DNA from 3 places in the Marinobacter bohaiensis genome. Region 1 is predicted to be linked to each of the others. Evidence: predicted binding sites of a transcription regulator. Region 1 holds the regulator's gene; each other region holds the start of a gene.
The links. The regulator sigma-54, encoded in region 1, starts transcription at its own class of promoters, with help from an activator protein. The targets are predictions, from matches to a motif close to ANTGGCATNNANNTTGCTNT.
Positions count from the first base shown of each region.

Region 2: flgB (flagellar basal body rod protein FlgB) is a predicted target of sigma-54. The motif match lies at 4,465-4,484, and genes of this name have one in related genera.
Region 3: glnA (glutamate--ammonia ligase) is a predicted target of sigma-54. The motif match lies at 3,585-3,604, and genes of this name have one in related genera.

Region 1 is NZ_QGEH01000001.1:1,647,108-1,657,820, reverse strand. It holds gene DKK67_RS07410 (KpsF/GutQ family sugar-phosphate isomerase) at 1-259, shown strand, start outside; gene kdsC (3-deoxy-manno-octulosonate-8-phosphatase KdsC) at 301-849, shown strand; gene lptC (LPS export ABC transporter periplasmic protein LptC) at 852-1,442, shown strand; gene lptA (lipopolysaccharide transport periplasmic protein LptA) at 1,420-1,971, shown strand; gene lptB (LPS export ABC transporter ATP-binding protein) at 1,971-2,696, shown strand; gene DKK67_RS07385 (RNA polymerase factor sigma-54) at 2,962-4,476, shown strand; gene hpf (ribosome hibernation promoting factor) at 4,588-4,896, shown strand; gene ptsN (PTS IIA-like nitrogen regulatory protein PtsN) at 4,927-5,394, shown strand; gene rapZ (RNase adapter RapZ) at 5,423-6,313, shown strand; gene DKK67_RS07365 (HPr family phosphocarrier protein) at 6,310-6,579, shown strand; gene mgtE (magnesium transporter) at 6,837-8,198, shown strand; gene yjgA (ribosome biogenesis factor YjgA) at 8,239-8,778, shown strand; gene DKK67_RS07350 (carbon-nitrogen hydrolase family protein) at 8,827-9,654, opposite strand; gene DKK67_RS07345 (YhdP family protein) at 9,832-10,713, opposite strand, start outside.
Region 2 is NZ_QGEH01000001.1:2,504,563-2,515,275, reverse strand. It holds gene DKK67_RS11300 (ABC transporter ATP-binding protein) at 1-135, shown strand, start outside; gene DKK67_RS11295 (ABC transporter permease) at 132-905, shown strand; gene queF (NADPH-dependent 7-cyano-7-deazaguanine reductase QueF) at 918-1,736, shown strand; gene DKK67_RS11285 (adenylate/guanylate cyclase domain-containing protein) at 1,703-3,163, opposite strand; gene DKK67_RS11280 (Mpo1-like protein) at 3,205-3,516, opposite strand; gene DKK67_RS11275 (nitroreductase family protein) at 3,787-4,344, shown strand; gene flgB (flagellar basal body rod protein FlgB) at 4,530-4,931, shown strand; gene flgC (flagellar basal body rod protein FlgC) at 4,959-5,411, shown strand; gene DKK67_RS11260 (flagellar hook assembly protein FlgD) at 5,434-6,111, shown strand; gene DKK67_RS11255 (flagellar hook protein FlgE) at 6,159-8,114, shown strand; gene DKK67_RS11250 (flagellar basal body rod protein FlgF) at 8,236-8,988, shown strand; gene flgG (flagellar basal-body rod protein FlgG) at 9,070-9,858, shown strand; gene flgH (flagellar basal body L-ring protein FlgH) at 9,891-10,565, shown strand; gene DKK67_RS11235 (flagellar basal body P-ring protein FlgI) at 10,562-10,713, shown strand, end outside.
Region 3 is NZ_QGEH01000006.1:129,209-139,921, reverse strand. It holds gene glnL (nitrogen regulation protein NR(II)) at 1-861, opposite strand, end outside; gene DKK67_RS19885 (DUF4124 domain-containing protein) at 1,284-1,832, opposite strand; gene glnA (glutamate--ammonia ligase) at 2,041-3,444, opposite strand; gene typA (translational GTPase TypA) at 3,965-5,776, shown strand; gene pip (prolyl aminopeptidase) at 5,948-6,919, shown strand; gene dtd (D-aminoacyl-tRNA deacylase) at 7,161-7,604, shown strand; gene DKK67_RS19860 (porin) at 8,241-9,260, shown strand; gene DKK67_RS19855 (CYTH domain-containing protein) at 9,400-10,257, shown strand; gene DKK67_RS19850 (ion channel) at 10,280-10,713, opposite strand, start outside.

The sequences.
Region 1 (10,713 bases):
CGACTCGGGCACCATGATCGGCGTGTTCACCGACGGCGACCTGCGCCGTGCCCTGGACCGCAACGTGGACATTCACGGCACGCCGATCCGCGACGTGATGACCGTCGGCGGCAAACGCATCCGTGACGACCAGCTGGCCGCGGAAGCACTTAACGTCATGGACGAGGTCAAGATCACCGCCCTGCCGGTGGTGGATCGCCACGGCAGCCTGATCGGCGCCATCAACATGCATGACCTGTTACGCGCAGGCGTCCTGTGACACCCCCATCCCGACACGATTGCGCCGACCGAGGAAGGCCCATGGAAAGACCGCTGCCCGACGACCTGATGACCAAAGCCGCCCGAATTCGCCTGCTGGCGCTCGACGTTGACGGCGTGCTGACCGACGGCCGACTCTACTTCACCGCCCAGGGCGACGAGCTCAAGGCTTTCTGCACGCTCGATGGCCACGGCATCAAGCAACTGCGGCGCGCCGGCATCGACGTCGCGATCATCACCGGGCGTAACTCCCCGCTGACCGCCCGCCGCGCCCGCGACCTGGGCGTTGAACATCTGCAACAGGGGCGCGAGGACAAGGAAGCAGCGCTGAAGGAGCTACTTGAGGAACTCGCCATCTCCGCCAGCGAGGCCGCCTATATTGGCGATGATCTGCCCGACCTGGGCGCCATCATGCACGCCGGCCTGGGCATTGCCGTCCCCAACGGCCACTGGTATGTCCGCGAGCAGGCCGATTACTGCACTGAAACCGGTGGCGGCGAAGGCGCCGTGCGTGAAATCTGCGACCTGATCCTGCAGGCCCAGAACAAACTGGCGGAAATGCACCAGACCTACCACGCCGACGGACACTGATCATGCTCAGCCGCCTTAACCAGATCCGCCTGCGCTACGTCGCCATCGCCGTACTGGCCGCCGTGCTGATCGATCTGCTCTGGCAAAGCGACGAAAAATCCCCGGACAACACCGCCGAGCAGCTGCGCGGACCGGACGAGCCCGACAGTTTCGTGGTGAACGGCGCTTACCAGGCCTACGACGAGGAAGGCAATGTCAGCGTCACCATCACCAGCCCGCGCATCGAACAGTTCGACGAGCAGAATCGAGCCCACATGCAGGAGCCGCGCGCCACGCTGATCGATGCCAAGTCAGGCATCCCCTGGAAGGTGTCAGCCGAGGAAGGCAACTACCTCCTGGAGCGCGACGTCATCGACCTGACCGGCAACGTGGTCATCAGCCGGATCCTGGAATCCGGCAAGCAAGGCAAGCTGGAAACCCCCCATCTTACGCTGGATAACGATAAACGCATTGTGCACACTGACGCCCCGGTGATCCTGACCGACGCCCGGGGCGTGACCCGCGCCACGGGCATGAAAGCCTGGATCGACAAACGGATCGTCAAACTGCAATCACAGGTGGAAGGACAGTATGAGTTGCCATCAGCGCAGTAACCGCGCGCCCCTGCGCCGCCTTCTGGGCGCCGCGCTCCTGGCGCTGGCCGCAAACGCCCAGGCTTTTGACCTGAATTCGGACAGCCCGATCAAGGTATCGGCGGACAATGCCCGACTCGACGACGCCAAGGGTACAGCGGTCTACACCGGCGATGTGGTCGTGCGCCAGGACGCCACCGAGCTGACCGCGGACCGCGTCGTCCTCTACCGCAGCCAGGGCGCGCTGAACCGCATCGAAGCCTACGGCAAGCCGGCGCACTACATACAGCCGCAACAGGGCGAAACACCGAAAACCGACGCCGAAGCACTGACCATCATTTACGCTGCCGGCGAGAACCGGCTGACCTTTGAGGAAAAAGCCGTCATCCGCCAGAACGGCAACGTGTTCAAGGGCGAGCGCATCGACTACGACACGGCCAGGCGCGTGGTCACCGCCGGCGGTGGCAGCAAATCCGATGGCGGCGACGGGCGCGTGGAAATGGTTATCCAGCCACGCCAGGGCAGCGGAACCTCGGAGGCCGGTAACTGATGGCCATACTGCGTGCGAGCAATCTGGCGAAGAGCTACAAGCAGATTAAAGTGGTCAAAGACGTCTCACTGGAAATCCGCAGCGGGGAAATCGTCGGCCTGCTGGGCCCCAACGGCGCCGGCAAGACCACCTGTTTCTACATGATCGTGGGCCTGGTCAAGGCGGACAACGGCCGGGTCAGCATCGATGAGAAGGACATCACACCCCTGCCCATGCACGGCCGGGCCCGTTCCGGCATCGGCTATCTGCCCCAGGAAGCTTCGGTGTTTCGCAAGCTCAGTGTGCGCGACAACATCATGGCGATCCTGGAAACGCGCAAGAGCCTGTCTCGGGCGGAGCGTGACGAGAGGCTGGAAAACCTGCTGGAAGAATTCCACATCACGCATATCCGGGACAGCCTGGGCATGGCCCTGTCGGGTGGGGAGCGCCGGCGCGTGGAGATTGCCCGGGCGCTGGCGATGGAGCCGGCCTTCATCCTGCTGGACGAGCCCTTTGCCGGTGTCGACCCGATCTCGGTCAGCGACATCAAGCAGATCATCCGCCATCTGCGCGACAAGGGCATCGGTGTGCTGATCACCGACCATAACGTGCGCGAAACCCTGGATATCTGCGAAAACGCCTACATCGTCAGCGGCGGCCATATTATCGCATCCGGACAGTCTGAGGAGATCCTGGCCAACCAGCAGGTCAAGGAAGTCTACCTGGGCAACGAATTCCACATGTGAGCCCGTCAATCGGGTATGGGTATCGCAGTGGGCGCCAAAACGCTAAACTCGAAACAGGGTCGGCTAACCTCTCGAGGCATATCCGCCGACCAAGACATTGTCATCGGGACACCCATAGCAGTAAACTTCGGCAAAGAATTTGCTTGGCAAGCCGGACCGACCTCTGACACGAGCGTTTTCAAGGTCCGGAGACATCCGGACAGGTCTTGCCCAGGCGCAATAACTCAGTCGATGGCCACAGGGTGACGGGACTAAATCAATGGTAATGAAAGCTTCGCTTCAGCTGAAGCTGGGTCAACAGCTCACCATGACACCCCAGTTGCAACAGGCAATCCGCCTGCTGCAACTTTCCACGCTGGACTTACAACAGGAAATCCAGCAAGCGCTCGAATCCAACCCCATGCTGGAAACCTCGGAAGAGGAAGACGGCGCCGCTGATAATGAGAGCGACGGTGAGGACGCGTCCGCTGACGGCAACAGCGAGGACAGCAACGACACCACGCAGGACGACGATAGCTGGGACGAGCCGGCCGAACCCGACTGGAACACCGATACCAACCAGGAAATCCCCGATGACCTGCCGGTCGACACCGCCTGGGACGACATCTACCAGTCCGCCCCGGCACCGGCGGCGCGCAGCGAAGAAGACGACGACACCGACTTCGAATCACGCAACTCCCCCACCGAGACCCTGCAGGACCACCTGCTCTGGCAGCTCAACCTCACCCCCATGGGCGAGCGCGACCGCGCCATTGCTCACGCCCTGCTCGACTCGGTGGACCCGCGCGGCTACCTGATCTCGACACTGGAAGACATCCACGCCGGGCTGGTCGACGACAGCGAGGAAGATCCGCTGGAACTGGACGAAGTTGAGGCCGTGCTGCGCCGCCTGCAGCATTTCGACCCGCCGGGCGTGTTCGCACGGGACCTTCAGGAGTGCCTCCTGATCCAGCTCAACCAGCTGCCACCGGATACCCCCTGGCTGCCCCAGGCACGGCTGGTGATCAGCCACTACATCAACCTGCTGGGTAATCGCGATTACGCCCAGTTGCTGCGCCGCAGTCGCCTCAGCGAAGAGCAGCTGAAGTGCGTACTGGCCCTGATCCAGACGCTCAACCCGCGGCCGGGCGACTCCCTCGACCAGGCCGAGCCGGATTACGTGGTGCCGGATGTGGTGGTGTCCAAGCAGAAGGGCCGCTGGCGCGTCGAACTCAATCCCGAAATTGCCCCGCGCATCCGGGTCAATGCCGGCTACGCGGCGCTGATCCGCCGGGCCGACAACAGTGCCGACAACACCTACCTGCGCGATCAGTTGCAGGAGGCCAAATGGTTCATCAAGAGTCTGCAGAGTCGCAACGAGACCCTGCTGAAAGTTGCCACCCGGATCGTTGAACATCAGCAGGGATTTCTGGATCATGGCGAGGAAGCCATGAAGCCGTTGATCCTCTCGGACATTGCCCAGGCAGTGAGCATGCATGAATCGACCATTTCCCGGGTCACCACCCAGAAATACATGCATACGCCGCGCGGTATCTTCGAGCTGAAGTACTTTTTCTCCAGTCATGTGAGCACGAACGAGGGCGGTGAATGTTCCTCCACGGCAATTCGTGCCATGATCAAGAAACTGGTCGCCGCCGAAACCCCGAAGAAACCCCTCAGCGACAGCAAGATTGCAGCGCTGCTCGGGGACCAGGGCATCAAGGTGGCACGACGGACGGTCGCCAAGTATCGCGAGGCGATGCACATCCCGCCGTCCAACGAACGCAAGAGACTGGTCTGAGACGCAAGCGCCCAGGGCCAGCCAGAGTCGGTTTTCAAACGTCGCTGAGTGCGACGGGCTCAACGTCGGGAGCTTCTCTGCTCCCGGCCATATCGACAACAGGAGAAGCCTATGCAACTCAATATGTCAGGTCACCATGTCGAATTGACTCCCGCTCTGAAAGACTATGTCTCCGGCAAGTTTGAAAAACTCGAACGCCATTTCGACCACATCAGCAACTGTCAGGTGACCCTGTCCGTGGAGAAGCTGCGCCAGACGGCCGAAGCCACACTCCACGTCATTGGTGGTGAAATCCACGCAAAGGCTGAAAACGAAGATATGTACGCGGCCATTGACGGCCTGCTCGACAAACTTGATCGGCAGATCCTCAAGCACAAGGAAAAGACCGTTGATCGAATGCACGGTGCTGCCGGCCGCTAGCCGTTCCATCCAAGGGAAAGCATTCCATCCATGACGGAATCACCATTAACCATCCAGTCCATCCTGGTTCCCGAGCTCACCCTCTGTGGTGTGCCGGGAACCAGCAAGAAACGCATCCTTGAGTTGATCGCCGAGCACGTAGCCAAGCGCTACCCCGAGCTCGACGAGACCCAGACCTTCAATAACCTGGTGTCCCGGGAACGGCTGGGCAGCACCGGTATCGGTCAGGGCATTGCCATCCCCCACTGCCGTCTGGACGGCTGCAATCATGTGGTGGGTGCCCTGCTGACCCTGGAGGAAGGGGTTGCGTTCGACGCCATCGACAACCAGCCGGTGGATCTGCTGTTCGTGCTGATCGTCCCCAAGGAGGCGACCAGCGAGCACCTGGAACTGCTGAGCCAGCTGGCCGAGAAGTTCAACGAGCGCAGCTTCTGCGAACGCCTGCGTCAATGCCGGGACGCCGACGAGCTGTTCCGCGTCATGACGCAACCCGAGTAACCATTCGCCGATTCGACGAAGGCATTGCATGAAACTGATCATCGTCAGCGGTCGTTCCGGATCCGGCAAGAGTACGGCACTGCACGTGCTCGAGGACCTGGGCTTCTACTGTATCGACAACCTCCCCATCGGCCTGCTGTTCCCGTTGACCGAGGAAGCCAGCAATGCCTCGCCGGACAAGCTCCGCAATATTGCCGTGAGCATCGATGCCCGCAACCTGGCCGATGAGATTGCCAACTTCGACGAGATCCACGAGCGCCTCAAGGGCGCCAGCCTGAACGTCGAAATCATCTTCCTCGACGCCACCGACCAGGCCCTGCTGCAGCGTTTCCACGCCACACGCCGCAAGCACCCGCTGAGCAATGTCCGCACGTCGCTACGCGAGGCGATCAACCACGAGAAGGACTTGCTCGACCCCCTGGCGCAGTTGGCCGACCTGTACATCGATACCACCGAGCTGTCGATGTATGAGCTGCGCGACATGGTGCGTCAGCGCGTAGTGGGGCGACGCGACCAGGAACTGGCCCTGCTGTTCCAGTCGTTTGGCTTCAAGCACGGCGTACCCGTGGATTCCGACTACGTGTTCGACGTGCGCTGCCTGCCCAACCCCTACTGGGACGCCAGTCTGCGCGACTTCACCGGTGTCGATCCTCAGGTCCAGGCTTTCCTGGAGGGGCAGCCGGAAACCCGGGACATGCTGGACGATCTCAAGGAACTTCTGGAGAAGTGGTTACCGACTTTCCGGTCAAGCAACCGCAGCTACATGACCATTTCCATCGGCTGCACCGGCGGTCAGCATCGCTCGGTCTACATCTGCGACCAACTGGGGCGTTATTTCCGCGAGCAATACGGCAACGTGCAGATCCGCCACACGGAGATGCCGCACCTGCACACGGCGGCCAGTGACGACACGCCATGATCCGGGAGCCCATCACCATCATCAACAAGCTCGGTCTGCATGCCCGGGCCGCAGCCAAGCTGGTCAGCACCGCGTCGGAGTACGACAGCCAGGTGCTGATCGCCAAGGACGGCCGGGAGGTGGACGGTAAGAGCATCATGTCGGTGATGATGCTCGCGGCCAGCCGCGGCACCGATATCGAGCTGGTTCTCGACGGGCCCGACGAACAGGCAGCGCGCGACGCCCTGGTCGAGCTGATCAACGATTACTTTGGCGAAGGCGAGTAGATCCGACGCCGACACGCGCACTCGCCCAACCGCCCCACGGACGCGGGATTTACCTACACCAAGTTCTCACGTCTGCAACGTAAGTCCGCTATACTTAGGAACTTCTGAATAAGTCCTGGGGCGTCTCGGCGAGACCTTCCAGGACTTATCCAGAAGATCCTTATGGCAGCACCCGAGGCGATACGGACAGCCCGCCCAGGCCCCAAATGGCCCGAGACTGTTCGCGCATGGCCTCGGCCCGGATTCATGGGACCTTCATGACAGACGCAGTCGAAAACAGCCAGGCCAGGCAACGTCTCCGTACGCTCGGCGAAGCCCTCGACAGTGGCGCCCTGCAACAGGTGGCGCGCATCCTCAATGGTGGCCTCAGCCCCAGCGATATTGCCCACCTGCTGGAATCCTCCCCGCCGCGCCAACGGGCACTGCTCTGGAATCTGGTGGACAAGAACCTCGAAGGGGAAGTCCTCCAGTACCTCAATGACGATATCCGAAGCTACTTCCTGAGCAAGCTCAACGCCCAGGAACTGGCCACCATCATCGAAGACTTCGAATCGGACGACCTGGCGGACCTGCTCCAGCAGCTTCCGGATACGGTCATCCAGGAAGTTCTCGACACGATGGACGAACAGGATCGCCAGCGGGTTGAGGAAGTCCTCGCTTACCCGGAGGACACGGCCGGCGGCCTGATGAACACGGACACCATCACGGTGCGTCCGGATCTCAGCATCGACGTGGTGCTCCGCTACCTGCGCCGCCACCGTGCCCTGCCGCCGATGACCGACAGCCTGATCGTGGTCAACCGCCGCGACGAGTACATCGGTGTGATGCCCATCACCAAGATGCTGGTATCCAGCCCAAGCGCCACCGTCCGCGAGGTGATGGACACCGACATCGAACCCATTCCGGTGACCCTGTCCGATACCCAGGTGGCCACCCGTTTCGAACGTTACGACCTGATTTCGGCCCCCGTGGTCAGTGAAGACGGCAAGCTGCTGGGCCGGATCACCATCGATGACGTGGTCGACGTTATCCGCGAGGACGCCGACCATTCGCTGATGAGCATGGCCGGCCTGGACGAGGACGAAGACACCTTCGCGCCGGTGATAAAGACCACCAAGCGCCGCGCCGTCTGGCTGGGCATCAACCTGATCACCGCCTTCATCGCTTCGGCGGTCATCGGCCTGTTTGAGGGCACCATCTCCAAAGTGGTGGCGCTGGCGGTATTGATGCCCATCGTTGCCAGCATGGGCGGCATCGCCGGCAGCCAGACCCTGACACTCGTCATCCGTGGCATGGCGGTGGGGCAGATCAGCGGAGCCAACGTGCGCTGGCTGCTGAACCGGGAGTTCCTTGCCGGTGTCCTCAACGGCATCCTCTGGGCGCTGGTGGTCTCGGTGGCCGCCACCGTGTGGTTTGCCGACCCGATGATCGGCGTTATCATTGCCTCGGCCCTGATCATTAACCTGATCGCCGCCGCCCTGGTGGGCACGTTGCTGCCGCTGTTCCTGAAAGCGCGCAACATCGACCCGGCGCTGGCCGGCGGCGTGATCCTGACGACGGTGACGGACGTGGTGGGGTTTCTTTCCTTCCTGGGGCTGGCCACCCTGATTTACGCCTGAGCGAACCGCATCGCCCGGGCCAAGAACCGATGGACACAGCATGACGACAGAGCACGATCATTACGACCCGGACGAGGTCGAGTTCAAGAGTAAATCCGAACTGAAGCGGGAAATGCACGCGCTGCAGGCCATCGGTAAGCAGCTACTGGCACTCACCCCGGAACAGGCCGAGGCACTGCCCATCAGCGACACGCTGCGAGCCGCCATTGAGGAATCTCGCCGCATCCGCCAGAACGAGGCCAAGCGCCGCCATCTTCAGTACGTCGGCAAGGTAATGCGCAACGAGGAGCACCTGGATGAGGTGGTGCGCGCGCTGGAGGCCCAGAATGCCGGCAGCGACGAGCATACCCGGCGCCAGCACCTGGCTGAGCGCTGGCGCGACCGCATGATTCAGGAAGGCGATAGCGTCGTCGGCGAGTTCTTTGACTACTGCCCCGCCTCCGACATGCAGCATTTGCGCAACCTGGCACGCAATGCCCGGCGGGATGTCGCCAAGGAGAAGAATACCGGCCAGTCGAAGAAGCTGTTCCGCTATCTGCGCGAATGCATCGACGATCAGGAAAACCCGGGCGGCGCGTAGACGTTTGGTCGCCTCACACCGCCCCGGCTAGAGTGACAGAAACGGTTATTACAGTCGGCGATGCGACCAGACCGGCATCCGGTCGCGAGTGACCGTCAGCCTTTGCGAATCCAGGTTGGCGGTCGCCAGTGTCATGCCCTCACTGACTTCCACCACCATCGCTCCCCAGGGATCGACCACCATGGAATGGCCGTAGGTACGACGCTTCTCATCGTGCTGTCCGCCCTGCCCCGCGGCGACCATCCACACCTGGTTCTCGATGGCCCGGGCCCGCAGCAGCGGGTGCCAGTGGGCCGCCCCGGTCTGGTAGGTGAAAGCGCTGGGCAGGCTCACCCAGTCGGCCCCCTTGGCCCGCAGCTGGCGGAACAGTTCCGGAAAGCGCAGGTCGTAGCAGATCGCGAGCCCCAGCTTGCCAAGCGGCGTGTCGACCACCACGACCTCGTCGCCGGGCTCGAAGGTATCCGACTCGCGGTAGCGGCCCTGGGCGTCTTCCACCTGAGCATCGAACAGGTGGATCTTGTCGTAACGCGCCACCTCGTCCCCATCCGGATTGACCACCACACACGCCGCACGAACGCGCGCGTCCAGGGGAGTTCCATCCGGGCGGGCGGCGATGGGCATGGAGCCGCCGATAATCCAGAGCCCCAGACGCCGGGCTTCGGTCGCCAGGAACTGACGGATAGGCCCCGACGGTTCACGTTCCTTGAGACCCTGTTCCAGCATCTGACGGGTCTTGAGTACGGCAAAGTTCTCGGGCAGCACCGCCGCGGTCGCCCCCTTCCGGGCCGCCGCCTCCAGCAGATCCCGGGCATCCGACAGGTTCTTCTCCAGGTCGTGACCACTGACCATCTGCAATACAGCAACCGTTTGAGTCATCGCTCAACCTCCTGACGCGACCCGCCATCCGCTGGTCGGGTCCTGTCCATTTTGCCTGGGTTTCTTCGGGTAATCGGGTGTCTTCCAGGGAGACTCTGAATAAACAGCGAAAGCGGGGCCGGCGTCAAGCGCGAACGTCGAATACACACGGCATCTGCTGCTGGGGTCGCCGGTGTCTCAGTCGCCGGTATCAAATACGTTGCGCAGATCCACCTGAGGATCGTTCCAGGGGCCCTGCACACTGTAGGTCGCACTGGTCAGACGACTCAGGGGCTCACCCAGCACTTTGTCGAGCACAAAGAGGGCACCGCCCACCGGCGCCGCCGCGCCCATCAACAACGCGGCCAGGGGCAGGTTCTGGGTCAGTGGCAATACCACGACCAGGCGCATATCCAGGGTTTCGCGAATCATGTCGGTGGTCCCGGTGATCTTGAACGCGCCCGATGGCCCCACCACCTGGAGTTCGGGATCCAGGGTCAGGGTGCCGTCCCTGAGGTTGGCGGTCCCGGAGATCGCATCGAAGGCGACACCGGCCTCGTAGAGATCCGAGAAATCCAGGCGCAGACGACGCAGCAGGGTATCCGAGTTGAGCACGCCGAAGATCCGGAAGATCTGGGCCATGTTGTTACGTTCGAGAATGACGCCATCATCGAGCCGGAATGCGAGGCTGCCCCGGACCGACTTCAACGACGCCCGGTCCGGACCGCCCGGCCACTGCAGGTCGATGTCCACGCGCGTCTTGTTGTTCTTGAGCGGCACTTCCCCCTCGATCCAGTCGCTGAGGTCCGCCAGGTTCTCACCCTCCAGCACGCCATTGACGTGCGTGGTCTCCGGCGAATCCGCCGACCCCGCGCTCCAGATGAGGTTGCCATCCAGGGCCAGAGAGCCCACCTGCCCATGCAGGTCTTCCAGTTGCAGCGCCTGGGCCGCGGGGCGCACCCTGAACGACCAACCGCCGTAATCGCGGTCGTTGAGGACCACCGAATCAATATTCACATCCACGTCCGGCCAGTCGGCAACGCCCCTTTCCCGGAACCCCGACGCGGCCTCCTCCCGATC
Region 2 (10,713 bases), 860 kb from region 1:
GACCTTAACAGAGTGTTCGGTCAACTGGACGAGCAGGGCGTCCGCGTCACCAGCATGCGCACCAAGGCCAACCGTCTCGAGGAGTTGTTTATCCGCATGGTCCAGGAAAACAAGCAGGAAGGAGGTGAGGCATGAGCTTCGACGCCAAACTGACCGCCTTCCTCACCATCGTCGTCCGTGAAATCCGCCGCTTTACGCGAATCTGGCCGCAGACGCTGTTGCCCCCGGCGGTGACCATGACGCTCTATTTCGTCATCTTCGGCAACCTGATCGGCTCGCGCATCGGGCAGATGGAAGGCCACGACTACATGGCCTTCATCGTGCCCGGGCTGATCATGATGTCGGTGATTACCAGTTCCTACGCCAACGTGGTGTCGTCCTTCTTCAGCATGAAGTTCCAGCGCAGCATCGAGGAACTGCTGGTGTCGCCGGTACCCAACGGTATTATCCTGGCCGGTTACGTGGCCGGTGGCATGGCTCGCGGCCTTGGGGTGGGGTTGATCGTAACGGTGCTATCCCTGTGGTTCACGGATCTGAGCCTGCATCATCCGCTGGCAACCGTCATCACCGTGATCCTCACGTCGATGCTGTTTTCGCTGGGCGGCTTTATCAACGCCATGCTGGCCACCAAGTTCGACGACATTTCCATTGTCCCGACCTTCGTGCTCACGCCGCTGACCTATCTGGGCGGGGTGTTCTACTCGATTCAGCTGCTGCCGGATTTCTGGCGGGCGGTGTCGATGGTCAACCCGATCCTGTACATGGTGAACGCGTTCCGCTACGGAATTCTGGGGATTTCCGATGTGAACGTGGGCATTTCGCTGGCCATGGTGCTGCTGTTCATTATCATTCTGGTTGTTGTCAGCCTGCGAATGCTGGCTCGCGGTCGCGGCATTCGCCATTGAGGAAACGAGTCTATGGCCCTGGAACACGCCCCGCTGGGCAAGAGCAGCGAATACCCCGAACATTACGCGCCGGAGCTGCTGTTCCCGGTGCCGCGACGGGACAACCGTCAGCGCATCGGGCTGGAGGATGGCCGCTGGCCCTGGTTCGGCAGCGACTACTGGCAGGCCTGGGAAATCTCCTGGATTCGCCCCAACGGCGTGCCGGCGGTCGCCTGGGCGGTCATTGAGGTGCCGGCGGCGTCGCCTTCGATTATCGAATCCAAATCGCTCAAGCTCTATCTCAACTCGCTGAATCAGGAAACCTTTTCCGACGCCAGCCAGGTGACCGAGCGCATTGAGCAGGATCTGTCCAGCGCCTCGGGAGCGGCGGTGCACTGCCGCCTGCATTCGGTGGACGAGGGAGCGACGGTCCCCGGGCGTCCGGCGGACTATCTGCTGATTGACGACGAGCCGATCGACGTGGATGGCTACGAGCCCTGTCCGGAGCGGCTGCAGGCGTCCGGTCCGGTGGTCACCGAATCCTTGTGCTCGCATCTGCTCAAGAGTAACTGCCCGGTGACCGGGCAGCCGGACTGGGGCAGCCTGCTGATTCACTACACCGGTCCGAAAATCGATCGGGCGGGGCTGCTGGCCTATGTGGTGGGATTCCGGCAGAAGCAGGATTTCCACGAGCATTGCGTGGAGACGGTGTTCACTGAGCTGATGGCGCGTTGCCAGCCGCAGTCGCTGACCGTCAGCGCCCATTACACCCGTCGTGGCGGACTGGATATCAACCCCTGGCGCAGTACCGGTCCGGGTCAGCCGGAATGCTTGCGGCTGGTGCGGCAGTAATTGGCCGGCGGTGCGGGCTCCTCCTCGATGCGGAGGCGGTCAACCGCCTCTTCCAGCGCGCGCAGGATTTCGGTCCGCTCGGTGCTGCGGACCTTGTCCGAGTCCAGGTACATGGCAAAGCCGGCCTGCTCGTGTTCCATGAAGCTGCGTTCGGCGCCCAGGTCGCGACGGAAATCGACCACCTCGTAGATGGGCACCGGACGCCCGAATCCTTTCACCGTGATCTCTCCCTTGTCCCGGCACATGATCTTGTCCTTGATCAGTGAAAACGTCTCGTAGGAAATCAGGATCTCGCCGGGGTCGGCCAGGGATTCCAGCCGGCTGGCCAGATTCACTTCCTTGCCGATAATGGTGTAGTCCATCCGGTTCTCGGCACCGAAATTCCCGACCGTGGCATAGCCGGCGCTGATTCCCATGCGGATCTGGAGCGGGGTCTTGATGCCCTGGCTGCGCCACTTCTGACGCATGATCTTCATGTGTTTGCGCATGTCGATGGCCATGGACACGCAGGCCAGGGCGTCTTCGCGTGGCCCACGGCTGGTGGGATCACCAAAGAAGATCATGATGGAGTCGCCGACGAACTTGTCGATGGTGCCGCCGTACTTCAGGGCCACCTGGGACATTTCGTTGAAGTAGTGGTTGAGCAGCTCGGTCAGGGCTTCCGGTTCCATTTCCTCGGACAGCTCGGTGAAGCCCTTGATGTCCGAGAAGAAGATCGACAGCTTCTTGCGCTGGGTTTCCAGGCGCACGTCCCGCTCGCCGGTAAAAATGGATTGCCAGACCTGCGGCGAGAGGTACTTGGAGAGCTTGTGGGATAACGCGATGGACTGCTCCCGCTGATACTGGATCTGGGATTTGGCGGTCATCAGGGCGCGCGCCTGCTGGTGGGCGTAATAGGCGGTGATGCAGATGTACAGGGCGGTCGCCAGCAGGGCGACCAGGCTGAGCGCCAGCGGCGCCTGCAGCGATACCGACATGCCGCGGCAGGTCAGGCCCACGGCCGCGGCACCGGCGAACAGCAAGGTTCCGAAGAACCACTGGCGCAGGCCACCGACCAGCATGGCGCTGAACATCAGCATCATCAGCACCGCCAGCGACGGCACCGCGACCAGCCCGATCACGCCGGTGAACGCGCCTCCCAGCAGGCAGTCGAGCAGCAGCATTTTCTGACGGATGCGGTTGGAATGGCGCAGTCGGGTCTGATGGGTCAGGAAGTGGACGGTGTGGGGCCAGAGCAGCGCGGCGGGCACCAGCCAGATCAGCCAGTCCGGAAAGTGGTCGGTGAGCAGGCCGGTGAAAATGATGGCGGCCGCACCGGTGTAGGCCAGCACCCGGCCGTTGTAATCCGGCATCGGGGGGATGGCGACCGGCTTGCTCTGTGCCTCAAGCAGCAGTGATTTTCCGCTGGCCAGGGGAGCGTTCATCATCGGGTATCCCGTCGGGTTGGTTCGCTGATCGACTGAAGGCGCTAGAACCGGATGCGGCCCGTGAGCATGTCCTTGAGCATTACCCAATCACCCATCAGGCTGTAGAGCGGATGCTTGAACGTGGCCGGACGATTCTTTTCGAACACGAAGTGGCCGACCCAGGCAAACCCGTACCCCAGCACCGGCACCAGCAGCAGGTAGAGCCATTGCCCGGTGGTGATGGCGTAGAGCAGGACGGCAATCACCAGGACGCTGCCCAGGTAATGCAGGCGGCGACAGGTGGGATCGCTGTGCTCTTCCAGATAGAAAGGGTAGAAATCGGCAAAACGATCAAAATGGCGTTGTTCTGTCATGGCTTTCCGCCGTCAACTTGTTGTTATAGTGTGGTATCCGAAAGGTCGATGGCGCCCGTCCAGCGAAGCCGGACTGCCAGACGTCGAGCGGTGTGACCTGTCGGAAAAAGGTTAGCAGTATTGGTGAAATGTCACAATTGCAACGTGATCTGCGTCGATTCTGTTTTGGCGGCGTCAGCGTGGCGGCTCCAGGGCTGCAGCTCCGTTCCGGTCAGCCGCATCGGCGTTGGCATGACCACGCAACCGTTTTGATGAACCCGGGAATCAACTATGACTGATACCGTGAATGCGATCCTCAGCCGCACGTCGGAGCCCCAACTGCAGGCACCCGCTCCAGACCCGGAGGTGCTCGAAGATCTGTTCGCCTGCGCTGCCCGGGCGCCGGATCACGCGTTGCTGCGTCCCTGGCGTTACCTGGTGGTGGAGGGTGAAGGACGCTCGGCCCTGGGTGAGGTGTTCGCGCGGATCGCCAACCCGGAGGACCCGGCCGCGCCCAGCGAGGAAAAGCTGCGCAAGATGCCGTTACGCGCGCCGATGATCCTGGTCGGCATCACCCGTCATCAATCGCATCCCAAGGTGCCGGCCATCGAGGAGTCCGTTTCCACCGGCTGCGGTATGGCTTATATGCTTTTGGCCCTGGAAGCGCGTGGCTTTTCCGGAATGTGGCGCACCGGACCGGTGGCCTATGACCGGCGTGTCCACGAGGGCCTCGGGCTGGCAGAGAACGAATCGATCGCCGGTTTCCTCTATGTGGGAACGCCGGCCCTGCGCAAGCCGCAGATGGAGCGGCCGCAGCCGGCCACCTTCGCGTCCCGCTGGCCCGTCTAGAGAGGGGCCGCCGCCGCAGGGGAAACTCCGGGGGAAAGTCCTTGCCGCTTTCCCCGTCCCGCCTTCATTCCGCAAACCGCTTATTCCTCTCCAACCCTCTGTTTTCAGGGGTTTCCGTAAACTGGCATTGCTGTTGCTTTGTCTTATCCAAAGCGATATGCGGCAATCCTCCGGAGAGAGACGGCATGGCCATCAGTTTTGCAAACGCCCTGGGCATTCACGAGAAAGCGCTGAACGTACGGGTTCAACGTGCCGAAGTGCTGGCCAATAACCTGGCCAACGCGGATACCCCGGGCTTCAAGGCGCGCGACATCGATTTCAAGGCGGCGCTGGGTAATGCCCAGTCGCAGGCCTCGTCGCTGCCGCTGGAGCGTACCAGCAGCGGCCACATCGATCCGCAAGCGGCCATGACCGAGCGCGCCGCGCTGATGTATCGCAACCCGTACCAGCCTTCCCTGGACGGCAATACGGTGGATGCACAGCAGGAAGAGTCCCGGTTCATGCGCAACGCCATGGATTACCAGGCCAGCTTCCAGTTTCTCAACAGCAAATTCCAGGGCCTGACCAAGGCCATCAAGGGCGAATAAAGGACCGCAGGGTAGAGGACACGCGTCATGTCACTTGGAAACATCTTTGATATTGCCGGCTCCGGTATGACAGCCCAGTCCCTGCGGCTGAATACCACGGCGTCGAACATCGCCAACGCCGAAACCGCCAGCTCCAGCACCGATACCACCTACCGGGCGCGTAAGCCGGTTTTCTCCGCCATTCAGCAGGACATGATGTCCCAGGGCGATTTTGGTACCGGCTGGAGCCAGGGCAGCAATGGCGCCGCGTCGGCCGGCGTCAAGGTGGACGGTGTGGTGGAAAGCGATGCCGAGCTGCAGATGCGTTACGAGCCCAACCACCCCGCGGCGAACGAGGACGGCTACGTCTACTACCCGAACGTGAACGTGGTGGAGGAAATGGCGGACATGATGTCCTCCTCGCGGAGCTTTGAAATGAATGTGGACGTGATGAACACGGCCAAGTCGATGATGCAGCGCATCCTCACTCTCGGCCAGTAATCGACTCAGTAAGGAGTAGAGCATGAGCACCGTTAACAGCACCTCCGCTACCGATGTACTGAGTCAGTACCGGTCCCAGACCGCCAGCGGCACGTCATCCTCCGACGAGCTTGGCAAGAACGAATTCATGGAGCTGATGATCGCCCAGCTCAACAACCAGAACCCCCTCAAGCCCCAGGAAAACGGCGACTTCCTGGCACAGCTGGCGCAGTTCAGCTCGCTGGAGGAAATGCAGGGGGTATCGGACAGCGTGCAGGACCTGGCCGGTCAGTTCCGTTCCACCCAGGCGTTGCAGGCGTCGGCCATGGTCGGCCGCACGGTGATGGTGCCTTCCCAGACCGCCATCCTCGGCGCTTCCGGTGAGGTAGAGGGGGCCGTGCAGGTACCGGCGTCGACCTCCAGCCTGCGTCTCGACGTGCTGGATTCGTCCGGTGAGCTGGTGCGCCAGATCGACCTGGGGGCGGCGTCCGAAGGACAGAAGTCGTTTACCTGGGACGGCAAGGACGCGGACGGCAATGATCTGCCGGAGGGCACCTACGTGCTCCAGGCCCATGGCAGTTATACCGGTGGCTCCGAGCAGCTCAGCACGATGCTCAGTGCCAACGTTGACAGCGTCTCCCTGGCCAGCAGCGGCGATGTCACGCTCAATCTTGCCGGCATGGGTTCGGTAGCCCTGTCCGACGTGCAGCAGATTAACTGAAGAGTCCGCTAAAGGCTCCGTAAACAGATTTAAGGATGAGGTGAAGTATGGCGTTCAATATCGGTCTCAGTGGCTTGCGGGCCGCGTCCGTGGATCTGGATGTCACCGGCAATAACATTGCCAATGCCAGCACCGTCGGTTTCAAGGGCAGTGAGGTCCAGTTCGGTGACCTCTACGCCAGCGGTTTCCTGTCCGGCGGCACCAACGCCATCGGCGACGGGGTGCGCGTGCAGGACATCAAGCAGTCCTTTGGTCAGGGCAATGTCAGCTTTACTGACAATGGCTTGGACATGGCCATCGACGGCGACGGCTTCTTTATACTGAATAACAACGGCGAAGTCCGCTACAGCCGCGCCGGTCAGTTCAGCATCGACCGCGAAGGCTATGTGGTGAACAACCAGGGCATGCGCGTGCAGGGCTTCCAGGCCGATGACGAGGGCAACCTGTCCGGCGTCCGCGGTGATCTGTTCATCGACAGCGATAACCTCTCACCGCGCCGGACCACCGGCGTCGAGTCGGAGCTGAACCTGGATTCCCGCGAAAGCGTCCTGGCTGAAAGCGGCACCCGCGTCACCAGTCGGGACTTCGCGCCCAACGCCAGCACCGGGGCACAGACTTTTACCATTACCTATCCGGACGGCTCCACGCGCGATGTCTCGGTAGCCGCCGACAGCTCCGCGCGGGAGATCGCCAACGCCCTGAGTCAGGAGGAGGATGTCAGCGCCTCGGGCCGCACCGAGGTGCTGCTGGACGGCTCGTCTATCCAGGCCGCCGACATCTTTTCCCTGGAAGGCGTGGACTTCACTGTGGCCGACACCGACAGCTCCGGCAACACCCTGACCACGGCCGAGCGTCTGCAACAGCTGGCGGACGATATTAACGGGTCGTCGCTGAGCAGCATCAACGCCACCATCAACAGTAGTGGCCAACTACGCCTGATTTCCAGTCGCGGCGACACCCTGCGCATGAGCTACGAGGACGTCAACGCCAACGGCGGCGCGATGGCGTTTGACGATGGCACGGCCGTGTCCACCGACAGCACCAATCCGTCCACCCAGGTGGGCACGGTCAGTGTCACGCTGGACGGCGAGGTGCAGATGACCGCCGCCGCCGATGCGCCGTCGACGACCACCATTCTGGATGGGGTCACGCCGACCTCGTTCACCAACAACACCTTCGATCCCACGGACCAGAAGACCTACAACCACGCCACGTCGACCACGATTTACGACAGTCTGGGGAATCCGCACGTGATGACCCAGTACTTCGTCAAGGAGCCCAACACCAGCGCCAGCCAGGGCAACGCCTGGAGCATGTACGTCCAGATTGACGGCGAGAACATCGGTGATCCGCCCAATTCCACCGGTCAGGCGACCATGGCCCAGTACGACCTGGTATTCAGCGAGGACGGCACCCTGCAGAGCGTCAACGGCGACCCCGATGGTGAGGTGCTGATCTCCAACTGGACGCCGCTGGATTCCAATGGTCAGCCCAACGGTGCGGATGGCCCGCGACTGGTGGCCGACGGCGGCACCACGCCGATTCCGGATCCCCCTGTCAGCTCCAACTTCGTCATTACGCTGGACGAGACCACCCAGTACGGCAGCGACTTTGCGGTGAACGACCAGGCCCAGGACGGCTACACCACCGGCCGCCTGTCGGGTCTGGATGTGTCGGACGAAGGCGTGGTCTTTGCCCGTTACACCAACGGCCAGTCGCAAACGCTGGGGCAGGTGGCTCTGGCCACCTTCCGCAGCGCCGAGGGTCTGTCGCCGGTGGGTGACACCACCTGGGTGGAGACTTTCGAGTCCGGCCAGCCGATCATCGGCTCACCGTCCAGCGGCACCTTGGGGTCGATCACCGCCAGTTCGGTCGAGGAGTCCAACGTCGACCTGTCTGAAGAACTGGTCAACCTGATCGTGGCGCAGCGTAACTATCAGGCCAACGCCAAGACGATCGAAACGTCGGACGCCATTACCCAGACCATCATCAATCTCCGCTAATCCCTCCTGAAAAACCGCCGGATCCGGGCTCCAGGCCCGGTCTGGCGGCATTTCTACAGTTCTGGCACGACTTCTGCAATGACTCTGTTATCGAGTCAAAAATCCGGCAGGAGTTTTCCTCATGGACAAGGCCATCTACATCGGGATGTCCGGCGCCAAGCAAAGCATGCTGGGGCAACAGGCCCACGCCAACAACCTGGCCAACGTCAATACCACTGGTTTCAAACGGGATTTTGCCCAGGCCCGCAGTATGCCGGTGTTCGGTGAGCATTATCCGACGCGTGCCTACGCCATGACGGAGCGCCCGGGAACCGATCTGTCTTCCGGCGCGCTGATGGAAACGGGACGGGATCTTGACGTTGCCATTTCCGGCGACGGTTGGCTGGCGGTCCAGGCGGATACCGGTGAAGAAGTCCTGACCCGGTCCGGCAGCCTCAGCGTGGACGTCAACGGCATCCTGCGTACGGCCACCGGCGAACCGGTGCTGGGCAACGGCGGGCCGGTGGCTCTGCCTCCCTACGATAAATTGCAGATCGGTCAGGACGGCACGGTATCGATTGTTCCAGCGGGTGGACCGCCGGATCAGCTGGTGCAGTTGGATCGCCTCAAGCTGGTCAATCCGCCGGCGGACAGTCTGATGAAAGGGACCGACGGCTTCATGCGCAGCAAACCCGGCGAGGCGGCAGGACCTTTCGCAGCCGACGGTGCCGTGCGCCTGCAATCCGGCTTCCTGGAGTCCTCCAACGTCAACGCGGTGGAGGAGATGATTGCCAATATGGAGCTGGCGCGCCAGTACGAAATGCAGGTGAAGGTCATGCGCACCGCGCAAAGCAATTCCGAAGCGACGGCACGGCTGTTGCAAAACCTTGGATAACAGTCTGAGTGGCCGGTAACGGCGGATAAAAGCGGCAATGTCTCGCCGCTGTCGCCACCGGCACCATGCAGGAGATAGAGCATGCATCCAGCACTTTGGGTCAGTAAAACCGGTTTGAGTGCGCAGGACACCAACATGTCCACCATCTCGAACAACCTGGCGAACGTGAACACCACCGGCTTCAAACGCGACCGGGCGGTGTTCCAGGACCTGCTGTACCAGATCAACCGGCAGCCGGGCGGCATGAGCGCCGAGAACTCGGAACTGCCGTCGGGTCTGCAGCTGGGTACCGGTGTACGCGTGGTGGGGACCGCAAAACAGTTCACCCAGGGCAACCTGCAGGTGACCGAGCAGCCGCTCGACATGGCCGTGGATGGCCGCGGTTTCTTCCAGGTCCTGATGCCGGACGGCAGCATCTCCTACACCCGGGACGGCCAGTTCCAGCTCAACTCCGAGGGCGACATCGTGAACGCCAACGGCTACCCGCTGGAGCCCAACATCAACGTGCCCGAGAACACCACCAGCATCACCATCGGCACGGACGGTACCGTCTCGGCGGTCGTGGACGACCAGGCCAACCCGGTGGAGCTGGGCGATATCACGCTGGTGGACTTCGTCAACCCGCAGGGTCTGCAGGCGATCGGCAACAACCTGTTCCGTGAAACCGCTGCCAGCGGTGATCCCCAGGAAGGCGAGCCGGGGCTGGATGGCCTGGGCCAGATCGAGCAGGGCATGACCGAGGCGTCCAACGTCGAGGTGGTCGAGGAACTGGTGAACATGATCACCACCCAGCGCGCCTACGAGATGAACTCCAAGGTGGTCTCCACCACCGACCAGATGCTCCAGTTCCTGAACCAGAACGTCGGCTAGGGCTGACGGCGGTTCAGAGGAGGAATGAGACCATGCGAACCAGACTGACTCCTTTCCTGATCGTGTCGCTGATCGTCCTGCAAGGCTGTCAGGCGGTCAGTCGTCCGCGTGCGGTTCCGGATGATCCGGCGTATGCACCGGTCAAGGCCCAGGCCCTGATGCAGCGCGATCCGTCGTCAGGCGCCATCTACCAGACCTCGCGTAACTTCAACTTCTACGGCGATACCGTGGCGTTGAACGTGGGCGACATTCTGATGGTCAGCCTGGAAGAACAGACCCAGGCCTCCAAAAACGCGGAAAGCAGCATCACCAAGGACAATGAGGTCAATTTCAACGACGGCAGCATCCTGGGACTGAATAATCTGAACCTGGGCACCAACCCCAACCTGGAACGGGATTTCGAGGGGGAAGCCGAGGCGGACCAGAGCAACAGCCTGGCCGGCAGCATCACGGTAACCGTCACCGAGGTTTATCCCAACGGCATCCTGCGTATTCGCGGGGAGAAGTGGCTGTCGCTGACCAACGGTGACGAGTACATCCGCCTGACCGGGCTGGTACGCCCGCAGGATATTTCGCCGAATAATGTGGTGTCTTCCAATCGCATCGCTGATGCCCGCATCGCCTACGGCGGCACCGGTGACTTTGACGATGCCACACGCCAGGGCTGGCTGTCGCGCTTCTTTAACAGCGAGTGGTTCCCGCTATGAGTTTGCTTAGAACGCTGATCGCCGGTTTGGTGCTGGCCGTCGTGGCCGAGCCGCTGCTGGCGGATCGCCTGAAAGACATGGCCCGGATCCAGGGCGTGCGCTCGAACCAGCTGGTGGGCTACGGCCTGGTGGTGGGGCTGGATGGTAC
Region 3 (10,713 bases), on a different contig from region 1:
GCGGCACACCAGCCGGTAGCGGCGGTGGCCGATGGTGAACTGCCGCAGCGCCCGGGTGCGGAAGGTGATGCACGGGGTTTCGTCGTTGCTGTGGTCGGCGGCGGCTTCCATGGCGTTGCGGGCGACGTTGAGGAAAGCCTGGATGAGCTGTTCCTTGTCGCCGGGGAATTCCGGCAGGCTGGGGTCGTAGTCCCGCTCCAGCTTCACGCGGCCCTTGCTTTCGGCTTCCAGCAGCGTGCGCACCCGCTCCAGCACTTCATGGATGTTGGTCGAGCTGAACTGCGGTGCCTTATTGGGGCCGAGCATCCGGTCCACCAGGCTACGCAGCCGGTCCGCCTCGTCGATGATGACCTGGGTGTATTCCTTCTGGCCCTCATCGGACAGTTCGCGGTCCAGCAACTGGGCCGCACCGCGAATGCCGCCGAGGGGGTTCTTGATCTCGTGGGCCATGCCGCGCACCAGGATCCGCGTGGTTTCCTGCTGGGTAAGCATGTCCTCTTCCCGGGTGATGCGCAGCAGGCGATCACGCGGCTGGAGTTCCAGTAGCAGGGTGGCGTCGTCGGCCCCGATCTGCGAGACCGAGTAATCGACTGTGAACCGCGAACCGGACAGCAGGGTGAACTCGGCTTCCCGTTTGGTGAAGGGCTGGCCGGTGCGGCAGGCTTCATCCAGGGTTTCGAAGGCTTCCGCCGAGCCGATGAACCATTCGGTCAGGCGCGTGCCGACCATGCGCGGTCCGCTGGCTTCGAGCAGGTATTCGGCCGCGGCGTTGATGTACTGGATGCGCAGTTCCGCATCCAGCACGAGCGTGGCCGTGGTGAGATGATCCAGTATCTGCCGGTAGACGAGTTCGTTTGACATGATGCCCCTCTTGTTCGGTGCATTAACTGCAAAAAGCGAACCAGTTACGAACGCGGGAGAAGGCGCTGCGCCTTTTTGGTTAGCTCCGGCGCGTCGGGTTGTCGCACGAATGCCGTGTTTCGGTGCCTGGCGGTGGCGGCAATCGGCGTTATCGGTGCAGGCTGATGAGTCGGGAGGCCGTTTCGGCCGTCCCGGTGCGAGCCAGCGGCCTGAATCGACGGCAAATCAGGCCCTGGACGCGCTTTTGGCGCATGGGCGCAGCCGGGTGTTCAGATTGGTTCCCTTATCGGCTGAGGCACCGGGTCAGGTGCTCAGGCATCGACGTCTGAGTCCAGGAGCGCCCTGCTTTAGTACGAATGGTAGGATCTTTTTGGTGCTCATGCACCAAAATAGTGCCCGGTGGTGGCCGGGCACGGGGCGTGTCAGTTGTTGCGGTTGCGGTTAAGAACGGAGGGGCGATGAATGGTGAACGTAATGCTCTGGCCGGACTGGACGATGCGCCCGTCCCGGTCGATCACGTTGACCGAGGCATTGTGGGTTCCGCGGAAGACATTCTGCAGGGCAAATTGTCCGGAGGCATTCTGGCCAATGGGCTGGCCGTCCAGGGATACCTCGAACAGGTGCCCGTTGCGCAGGGCCGGCTGGCTGGAGACCGCGAAGGTCATATCGCCGTTGCCGCTGTGGAAGGCGGTGTCATCTTCTGGTGCATCGAAACCGACACGGCTGTAGGGCTTGGCCGGCGTCTGGTCGTCGACGGACGGCTTTTCCTGCTGTGCTTCGAGCTGGCGCACGTCCTCGGCGTCGGGCAGCGTGACCGTGGTGACCGGCTTGACGTTCACTTCCTCGCCGCCCGACGACGCCTGGTCGGTAAACGTCACGTTGCCCTGTTCGTCGACGCTCCGGTAAACCTGCGCCTGCACGCTGGAGGCGGCCAGGGCCAGCAGACTCAGTACTACAATGCCTCTGTTCACGGGATTCTCCCTGTTCTCGTATTTTTCCCGATTATTGGTCGTTGTTCACCGGCAATGCAACTTCCTAATGTATCTGTGATATGACGAAGATTTCAGAATGTGCGCCGGTCTGCGGACACGGTCTTCCCGGCCGCGCGCTGGCCGGATAAACGGACAGATACAAAAAAGCCCCGCCGGGGCGGGGCTTCTTCTGCAGGCGCGGGAGCGCTTAGCAGGAGTAGTACAGGTCGAACTCGACCGGGTGAGTCGTCATGTTCAGACGCTCGACCTCGGCACGCTTCAGCTCGACGTAGCCGGAGATCATGTCTTCGGTGAAGACGCCACCGCGGGTCAGGAACTCGTGGTCCTTCTCCAGGGTGTCCAGGGCTTCCTGGAAGGTCTCGGCAACGGTCGGGATTTCCAGCGCTTCTTCCTTCGGCAGGTCGTACAGATCCTTGTCCATGGCATCGCCCGGGTGGATCTTGTTCTGGATGCCGTCAAGGCCGGCCATCAGCATGGCGGCAAACGCCAGGTACGGGTTGGCGGACGGATCCGGGAAACGGACCTCGATACGACGCGCTTTCGGGCTGTTCACGTACGGGATCCGGATGGAAGCGGAGCGGTTACGGGCGGAGTAGGCCAGCATAACCGGAGCTTCAAAGCCCGGAACCAGACGCTTGTAGCTGTTGGTGGACGCGTTGGTGAACGCGTTGATGGTCTTGGCGTGCTTGATGATACCGCCGATGTAGTACAGGGCGGTTTCGCTCAGGCCGGCGTAGCCGTCGCCGGCGAAGGCGTTCTTGCCGTCCTTGCTCAGGGACATGTGGACGTGCATGCCGGAACCGTTGTCACCGACCACCGGCTTGGGCATGAAGGTGGCGGTCTTGCCGTAGGCGTGAGCCACGTTGTGGACGCAGTACTTCAGGATCTGTACTTCGTCGGCTTTCTTGGTCAGGGTGTTGGCGCCAACACCGATTTCACACTGGCCGGCGGTACCCACTTCGTGGTGGTGAACCTCGATTTCCAGACCCATGGACTCCATGGCCGCGCACATGGCGCCACGCAGGTCGTGCAGGCTGTCTACCGGCGGAACCGGGAAGTAGCCGCCTTTAACGCCCGGACGGTGACCGATGTTGTTGCGGTCGAAATCCTCGCCGGAAACCCAGGCGGCTTCTTCGGAGTAGATTTCGTACATGGAACCCTGCATGTCGGTGTTCCACTTGACGGAGTCGAATACGAAGAATTCCGGCTCCGGGCCGAACAGGGCGCCGTCGGCGATGCCGGTGGACTTCAGGTATTCCTCGGCGCGACGCGCAACGGAGCGTGGATCACGCTCGTAGCCCTGCATGGTGGAGGGCTCGACGATGTCGCAGGTCAGGTTCAGCGTGGTTTCTTCGGTGAACGGGTCGATGACGCCGGTTTCGTCGTCCGGCATCAGGATCATGTCGGACTCGTTGATGCCTTTCCAGCCGGCGATGGAAGAGCCGTCAAACATCTTACCGTCGCTGAAAAAGTCTTCATCAACCTCGGAAGCGGGCAGGGTCACGTGCTGCTCTTTGCCGCGGCTGTCGGTAAACCGCAGGTCAATCCACTTCACTTCGTGTTCTTTGATCAGGTCAAGCGTCTTGGACATTACGCATACTCCGTCAGTTTATGTCTTATTTGGAGCCGGTTCGGCTGGTCGACCTCACTCAGCGTCCGATTCATTCGACAGGCGCAGGCAGCTTAGCAAAAACAGCTGCGGCCGTGCCCGAAATTTCGGCTGCAACAGGTTAAGCAAAGCGCTTGCCAATCGCGGCGAATTCGGTCGATGCTGGTGCAGTGTGGGCATTTAGAGGGCGATTTCAGGGAGCGGTTCCGCGACTCTGGCAGGGTGTCTGGTGCTTTTTGTGTTCTTAAATGGTGCGCAAGCAGGTGTTGTTGCACCAAATGTGTGCGGTAGATCTGGAGGCCAGGGATCCGGCGAGAGCGTTGCTCACAATTTGAACGTAGTTACGGTCACCGGTTTTCGATATACTGCGCGCGCCTGACGTCCGGCTGCCGTATCATGGTGGCCTGGACCCCTACATTTCCCGATTTGAGATGGCATGCCGGGCGGCTCGACCGCCTTTTATGATCCTTCTCAGGTCATACGCATGTCTCAGGATTGTTTTGTGATCGAAAAACGTCGAAATATTGCCATCATTGCCCACGTCGACCACGGTAAGACGACGCTGGTCGATAAGCTGCTGGACCAGTCCGGCACACTGGACCGCAAGGAAACCGGTTCCGAGCGGATCATGGATTCCAACGACCAGGAAAAAGAGCGGGGCATCACCATCCTCGCCAAGAACACCGCCATCCGTTGGAACGAATACCAGATCAACATCGTGGACACCCCGGGCCACGCCGACTTCGGCGGCGAGGTTGAGCGGGTCATGTCCATGGTCGATTCCGTGCTGCTGCTGGTGGATGCCGTCGACGGCCCCATGCCGCAGACCCGCTTCGTCACCCAGAAAGCCTTCGACCAGGGCCTGCGTCCGATTGTCGTGGTGAACAAGGTGGATCGTCCCGGCGCGCGTCCGGACTGGGTCATCAACGAAGTGTTCGACCTTTTCGACCGCCTCGGCGCAACCGACGAACAGCTGGATTTCCCGATCATCTATGCCTCCGCCATTAACGGCATCGCCGGCCCGGAAGCCGACGAGCTGGCGGACGACATGACACCGCTGTTCGAAGCGATCGCCGCAAATGTGCCGGCGCCGGATGTCGATGTCGAAGCGCCGTTCCAGATGCAGATCTCCCAGCTGGACTACGACAGCTACGTGGGCGTTATTGGCATCGGTCGCATCACCCGCGGTACGCTGCGCCCGGGCCAGCAGGTGGCGGTTGTGGACCGCAATGGCGACAAGCGCAACGCCAAGGTTCTGGAAGTGAAAGGCTTCCACGGCCTGCAGCGTATTCCGGTCGACCAGGCCAGTGCTGGCGACATCGTCTGCATCAGCGGCATCAGTGAACTGTTCATCTCGGACACCCTGTGCGATCCGCAGAATCCGGAAGCCCTGCCGGCCCTGACCGTCGACGAGCCCACCGTGAGCATGACGTTCCAGGTGAACGATTCTCCGTTCGCCGGCAAGGAAGGCAAGTTCGTCACCAGCCGCAACATCAAAGAGCGCCTGGACAAGGAGCTGCTGCACAACGTGGCGCTGCGCGTGGAACCGGGTGACACGGCCGAGAAATTCAAGGTCAGCGGCCGCGGCGAGCTGCACCTGTCGGTGCTGATCGAGAACATGCGCCGGGAAGGTTTCGAGCTGGGTGTGTCCCGGCCGGAAGTGGTCCAGCGCGAAATCGACGGTGAGTTGCAGGAGCCGTACGAGTTTGTCGTGATCGACGTCCAGGATGAGCACCAGGGCTCGATCATGGAAGTCATGGGGCTGCGCCGCGCCGAGCTGAAGAACATGGTGCCGGACGGTCGCGGCCGTACCCGCCTCGAGTTCATCATGCCGGCCCGCGGTCTGATCGGTTTCCGTAACCAGTTCCTGACCATGACGTCAGGCTCCGGCATCCTGACCAACGTCTTCGACCACTACGGTCCGGTCAAGGGCGGTGACATCGAACACCGCAACAACGGCGTGCTGGTGTCCATGGTCGACGGCAAGGTCCTGGGCTACGCCCTGATGACCCTGCAGGAGCGCGGTCGCCTGTTCGTTGAGCCGGGTACCGAAGTCTACGAAGGTATGATCATCGGCATCCATAACCGGGACAACGACCTGGTGGTGAATCCGACCAAGGCCAAACAGCTGACCAACGTCCGTGCCTCCGGTACCGATGAAAACGTCATGCTGACGCCGCCGGTCCGCCAGACGCTGGAACAGGCGCTGGAGTTCATCGACGACGATGAGCTGGTGGAAGTGACGCCGGAATCCCTGCGCATCCGCAAGAAGCTGCTCAAGGAAAACGAGCGCCGTCGCGCCCACAAGAAGTAAGTCCGGCCCGATGGGCTGAGCATCATGCCCGTCGAATGCGGAGCCGGCATCGACCGGCTTTGCTGACCACCCTCCCGCGCTCGCGGTGAGGGTGGCATTTCCCGCCTGTATCCCCTAAATTCAGACCATTCGTAGCATCCCTTTTGTTAGCCCGTCACGAGCAGGTGCGCCATGCTGTCGCTGTATCCCGAGATCAAGCCCTACGCCGAACACCGACTCAAGGTCGATCCGCCTCACGAACTCTATATAGAGGAAAGCGGCAATCCCGATGGCATTCCGGTGGTGGTGGTCCACGGCGGGCCAGGTGGTGGCTGCGAGGATTACTATCGGCGTTTCTTCGATGCCGAGCGCTTCCGCATCATTCTGTTCGACCAGCGCGGCGCCGGTCGCTCGACGCCGCTGGCTGAGCTGGAGGGCAATGACACCCAGGCGCTGGTAGCCGACATGGAGTGCATTCGCCAGTTCCTGGGGATCGAGCAATGGGCGCTGTTCGGTGGCAGTTGGGGATCGACGCTCAGTCTGGCGTACGCGCAAACCCATCCGGAATGCGTGCTTGGGCTGATTCTGCGCGGCATTTTCCTGTGCCGTCCGCAGGACATCCGCTGGTTCTACCAGGAAGGGGCCGGGCGCATCTTCCCGGATTACTGGGAGGACTACGTTTCGCTTATTCCTGAGGCTGAGCGCGGTGATATGGTGGGCGCCTACTATCGCCGGCTGACCAGCGTCAATGAGCTCGAGCAGATGCAGGCGGCCAAGGCCTGGTCCGTGTGGGAAGGGCGTTGCGCGACGCTGCACCCCAATCCGCGAGTGGTGGAGCATTTCGGACACCCGCACGTTGCCATCGCCCTGGCCCGGATCGAGTGTCATTACTTCATGAACAATGCTTTCCTGGAGCCGGATCAACTGGTGCGCGATGCCGGTCGGCTGGCGGGTATTCCCGGCTATATTGTCCACGGACGCTACGACATGGTGTGCCCGCTGGACAACGCCCACGCCCTGCAGCAGGCATGGCCGGACGCCGAGTACTCGATTATCCGCGATGCCGGGCACTCGGCTTCGGAACCGGCCATCGTCGATGCCCTGATGCGGGCCTGTGAGAAGCTGGCCGAACGTTATGCGGAACGGCACGAGCGGCCCGTCTGACAGTCCGGCGCGGATTCCCTTGGCGGCCGGGTGCCGGGCCCCGGCGCCGGGGCCTGGAAGGTGGCTGGTTGGTCTTTGTGCAGTGCGGCTCTTTTGTCTAAATATGTAAACGCAGCTTGCCCACCCGAATCCCGGTAATTAGAATCCACAGCTGTTTGATGTCGTTTCTGTCACGGGTCTGTCACAATAAATCCCCGGACAGGAATGTTACCGGCCGAAGGCAAAGGGAACAGGCGTCGCTTTGAAAGCTCTTATCCAGCGGGTCAATCACGCCAATGTGGATGTGGACGGTTGCTCCGTCGGCCGCATTGGTAGCGGCATCCTTGTTTTCCTGGGCGTCGAGCACGACGACACCGACCAGACGGCCGAGCGACTTGGCCAGCGCATCCTCAACTACCGCATATTTGCCGACGCCTCCGGGCGCATGAATCTCAGCCTGCTGGACGCCGGCGGCAGTCTCCTCGTGGTTCCCCAGTTTACACTGGCCGCCGATACCCGGAAGGGCCAGCGCCCCAGCTTCTCCTCCGCGGCGGTGCCTGAGCAGGGGCGGGCGCTTTTCCGCCAGTTTGTCGACTGTGCCCGGAAAATCCTGGGTGACGAGCGCGTGGCAACGGGCGAATTCGGTGCGGATATGGCTGTGAGCCTGGAGAACGACGGGCCGGTCACCTTTATGCTTGAGGCCTGAGAGCATGCTGTCGTGAGCTGAAGCAAGTGGTGGTGGCGCTGTCACGCGAATGTCACGATCGACGTGATTCAATGCGGCGCAGCCGAGTGTGGTTAGTCGGATGGTAGTACTTGAATGACTCAACAATTGTGCTACTTTTCGGGACTTTCGGGTGATGAGCTTAAACGGTGCGCACAAAATGGTAATGCTTCACGGTGAAGCAGCCTGAAAAGCGCCGGGATTCAGGTCTTTTGGTTAAGTTTATGAAAATAATTCGGTTTTTCGAGTTGGCCTGAAACTTGTTGGCGAGCGTTAAAAATGGGCTCGGCGGGATGCCTAAAAAATCGCCAAGAAAAATTTGCAAAATAAGATTGAGTGTATTAAAACCTTGTCATCATGCGACGCTTTAACTAAGCGGCGTAAGTGACTGACCTTGAAGGTGTAGCGTGTATCTGACTTCGGCAGGAGCTGATGCGATGCAAGGCCGCCGTCAGGGAGCGAAATCAACACATGTCCAACGCTTTGATTCTGAAGTCATTCGGGATTAACAGAACTGACATGTTTGATTCACATAATGGGTCCGTCCAAGGGTCCAACACTAAAAACGGGTCAAACCCGCGGCTAAAACCTGAGTTAACTCAAGAAGGAAGACGCAACATGAAAAAGACTCTGATCGCATCTGCTGTAGCGGCGGCTACGTTCACCTCCGGTGCAGCGATGGCACAGGAATCCAACCTGCCGACCGTTTACGGTAACATCCAGCTGGTTGAGCGCTACGTTGACTCCGACGTAAGCGGCCACAACCACTACGGCATCGACGACAACGGTTCCACCATCGGCGTGAAGCACAGCGCCGAAATCGTACCGGGCATCGAAGCCTTCGGTAAGATCGAACTGGAAGGCATCGACGCGGACAACAAAGACACTGGCGGCGACAACGCTGGCGCTACCGAGCTGGACGAAGCCTACATCGGTATCCGTGGCGACAGCTTCGGTCAGGTCTGGGTCGGCTCTGACGACTCCCAGTACGAAGCCCTGATCGGCGACTACAGCAACTGGATCTACGAAGTAGGTGCCAACAACCTGGCCGCTGACTTCACCACTGGCGAAGGCGACCTGATCCAGTACGTGACCCCGAGCTTCGGCGGCTTCACCTTCCACTCTGCCGTTCAGGTTCGCGCTGACTCTGACGACGTAACCGGTAACGGTGAAAACGAATACCCGTACCAGCTGGCCGTCCAGTACGCCATGGACAACCTGACCGTTGCCGTTGCGATGGACTCCAACGACAGCTCCGCTGACGAAAGCAACGAAAACACCTACGGTGTTAGCGCGACTTACGTCATCGACAACCTGGCCCTGAACGCGTTCTACAGCTCTCGTAAGGGTGTAGACCTGGGTGACGACGCTACTAGCGACTTCGGTGCCGAAGGTCAGGACCTGCTGGGTGTAATGGGTACCTACACTCTGGGCGCCAACAGCTTCCGTGCTTCCTACGAGTACGGTGAAGAAGACGAAGGCAGCCTGGAAAGCGACGTTATCACTCTGCAAGCTATCCACAACCTGAACGACAACATGTACGTTTACGTTGAAGCCCTGCAGCGCAACAACGAAGCTGACTACCAGGACGACGAAGAAATCAACGAACTGAACGTTGGTGCTGTTTACTACTTCTAATATCGCTTAGAAGCAGTACTTCGTACGGAAACCGGCAACCTTCGGGTTGCCGGTTTTTTTGTGCCCGGAGAAAACCGGCGATATCCTGATAACCACCTTTGTCGAACACCTTGTGATTGAGCAAACGCAGTGGAGCCCTATGGCCGAAGAGCTGGAAATCAAACTGACCCTCGGTAACGGGGGCGAGCAGGCCGTCCTGGATTGGCTTGCCGGGCAGGGCGGCGCCGAGCCTGGCCGCAAGCACCTGGTCAACCGTTATTACGACACGCTGGACCAGGCCCTGAACGGTGAGCGGGCGGCCTTGCGGGTGCGCCAGGCCGACACCCATTACATCCAGACCCTGAAAACCCAGGGCCACTTTGTCGACGGCGCCCATCGCCGGGAAGAGTGGGAGTGGCCGCTGCCGGGCCCCGATCTGAATCTCGGTCTGCTGGCGGACACGCCGGTGGCGGAGCGGGTGAATCTGGCGGCGCTGGCGGTGGTGTTCGAGACCAATTTCGATCGCCGCATCCAGATGCTGGATTCAGAACAGGCGTCGGTGGAGTGCGCCCTGGATATCGGCCGTATCCTGGCCGGAGACCGGCATCGACCGCTGGCGGAAGTGGAGTTTGAACTGAAGTCAGGCTCAAGCAGCGCTCTGCTGGCCTGGGCTGAGCGCCTGGCGCAACGGGTACCGCTGTTCCTGAACCTGGTCAGCAAGGCGGAGCAGGGCTACTGGTTGGCGGGGCTGGGCACACCGAATGCCGAGGCGGTGGGGGACGATTCCCTGACCGCGTTCCTGCGGGCGCTGAGTGTGCACTGGCTGACCGGTGAGGCCGGGGATGCTCTGACCCGATCGCTGGCGGGCATCAGGCAGGATGCTGCAGAGGCGGGGCTGGAGGCCGAATGGCGCTGGCTGGAGGGCGCGTTGAAGCAGCCGGCCCGCGAATGGTTGTTCGAGCCCGGTTTGATCCGGCTCCAGTTGGGCCTGTTGGCGAGGCAGGTGGCGGTCGGCTGACCGCCAATGCCGGCGGCGCGCTTTATTCCACCTTCGACGTATCGGCGCTTTCGGGGTCGGACTGCAGCTTGTGCCAGCGTTCCAGGAAGCTGCGGTACCGGCCCAGGGCGTCGATCAGCTCTTCCACCGGCGGCGTATGGCTGGATTTCACCAGCACGATCAGACCTCGCCCTTCCACTTCCTCTTCCGGTTCCGGGTGGCACACGGTCTGGTCCTCGTTATCGATGTAGGCCAGTGCGGTGCCGATGCCGTGGCGGATCAGGGCGCTGACGATGTCCGCCCAGGTCAGGTCGTCGAGATCCAGCTCGTAACGGTGCGGGTGGTCGTGCTGATAGTTGAACAGATCCTCCAGCACCTTTTCCGATCCCGGCGAGATGACCGCCCGCACCATGATTTCCGGATAAGTGCGCACCGGCCGGATCACGGTGCGAATCCCCAGCTCGGTGTAACGGGAGC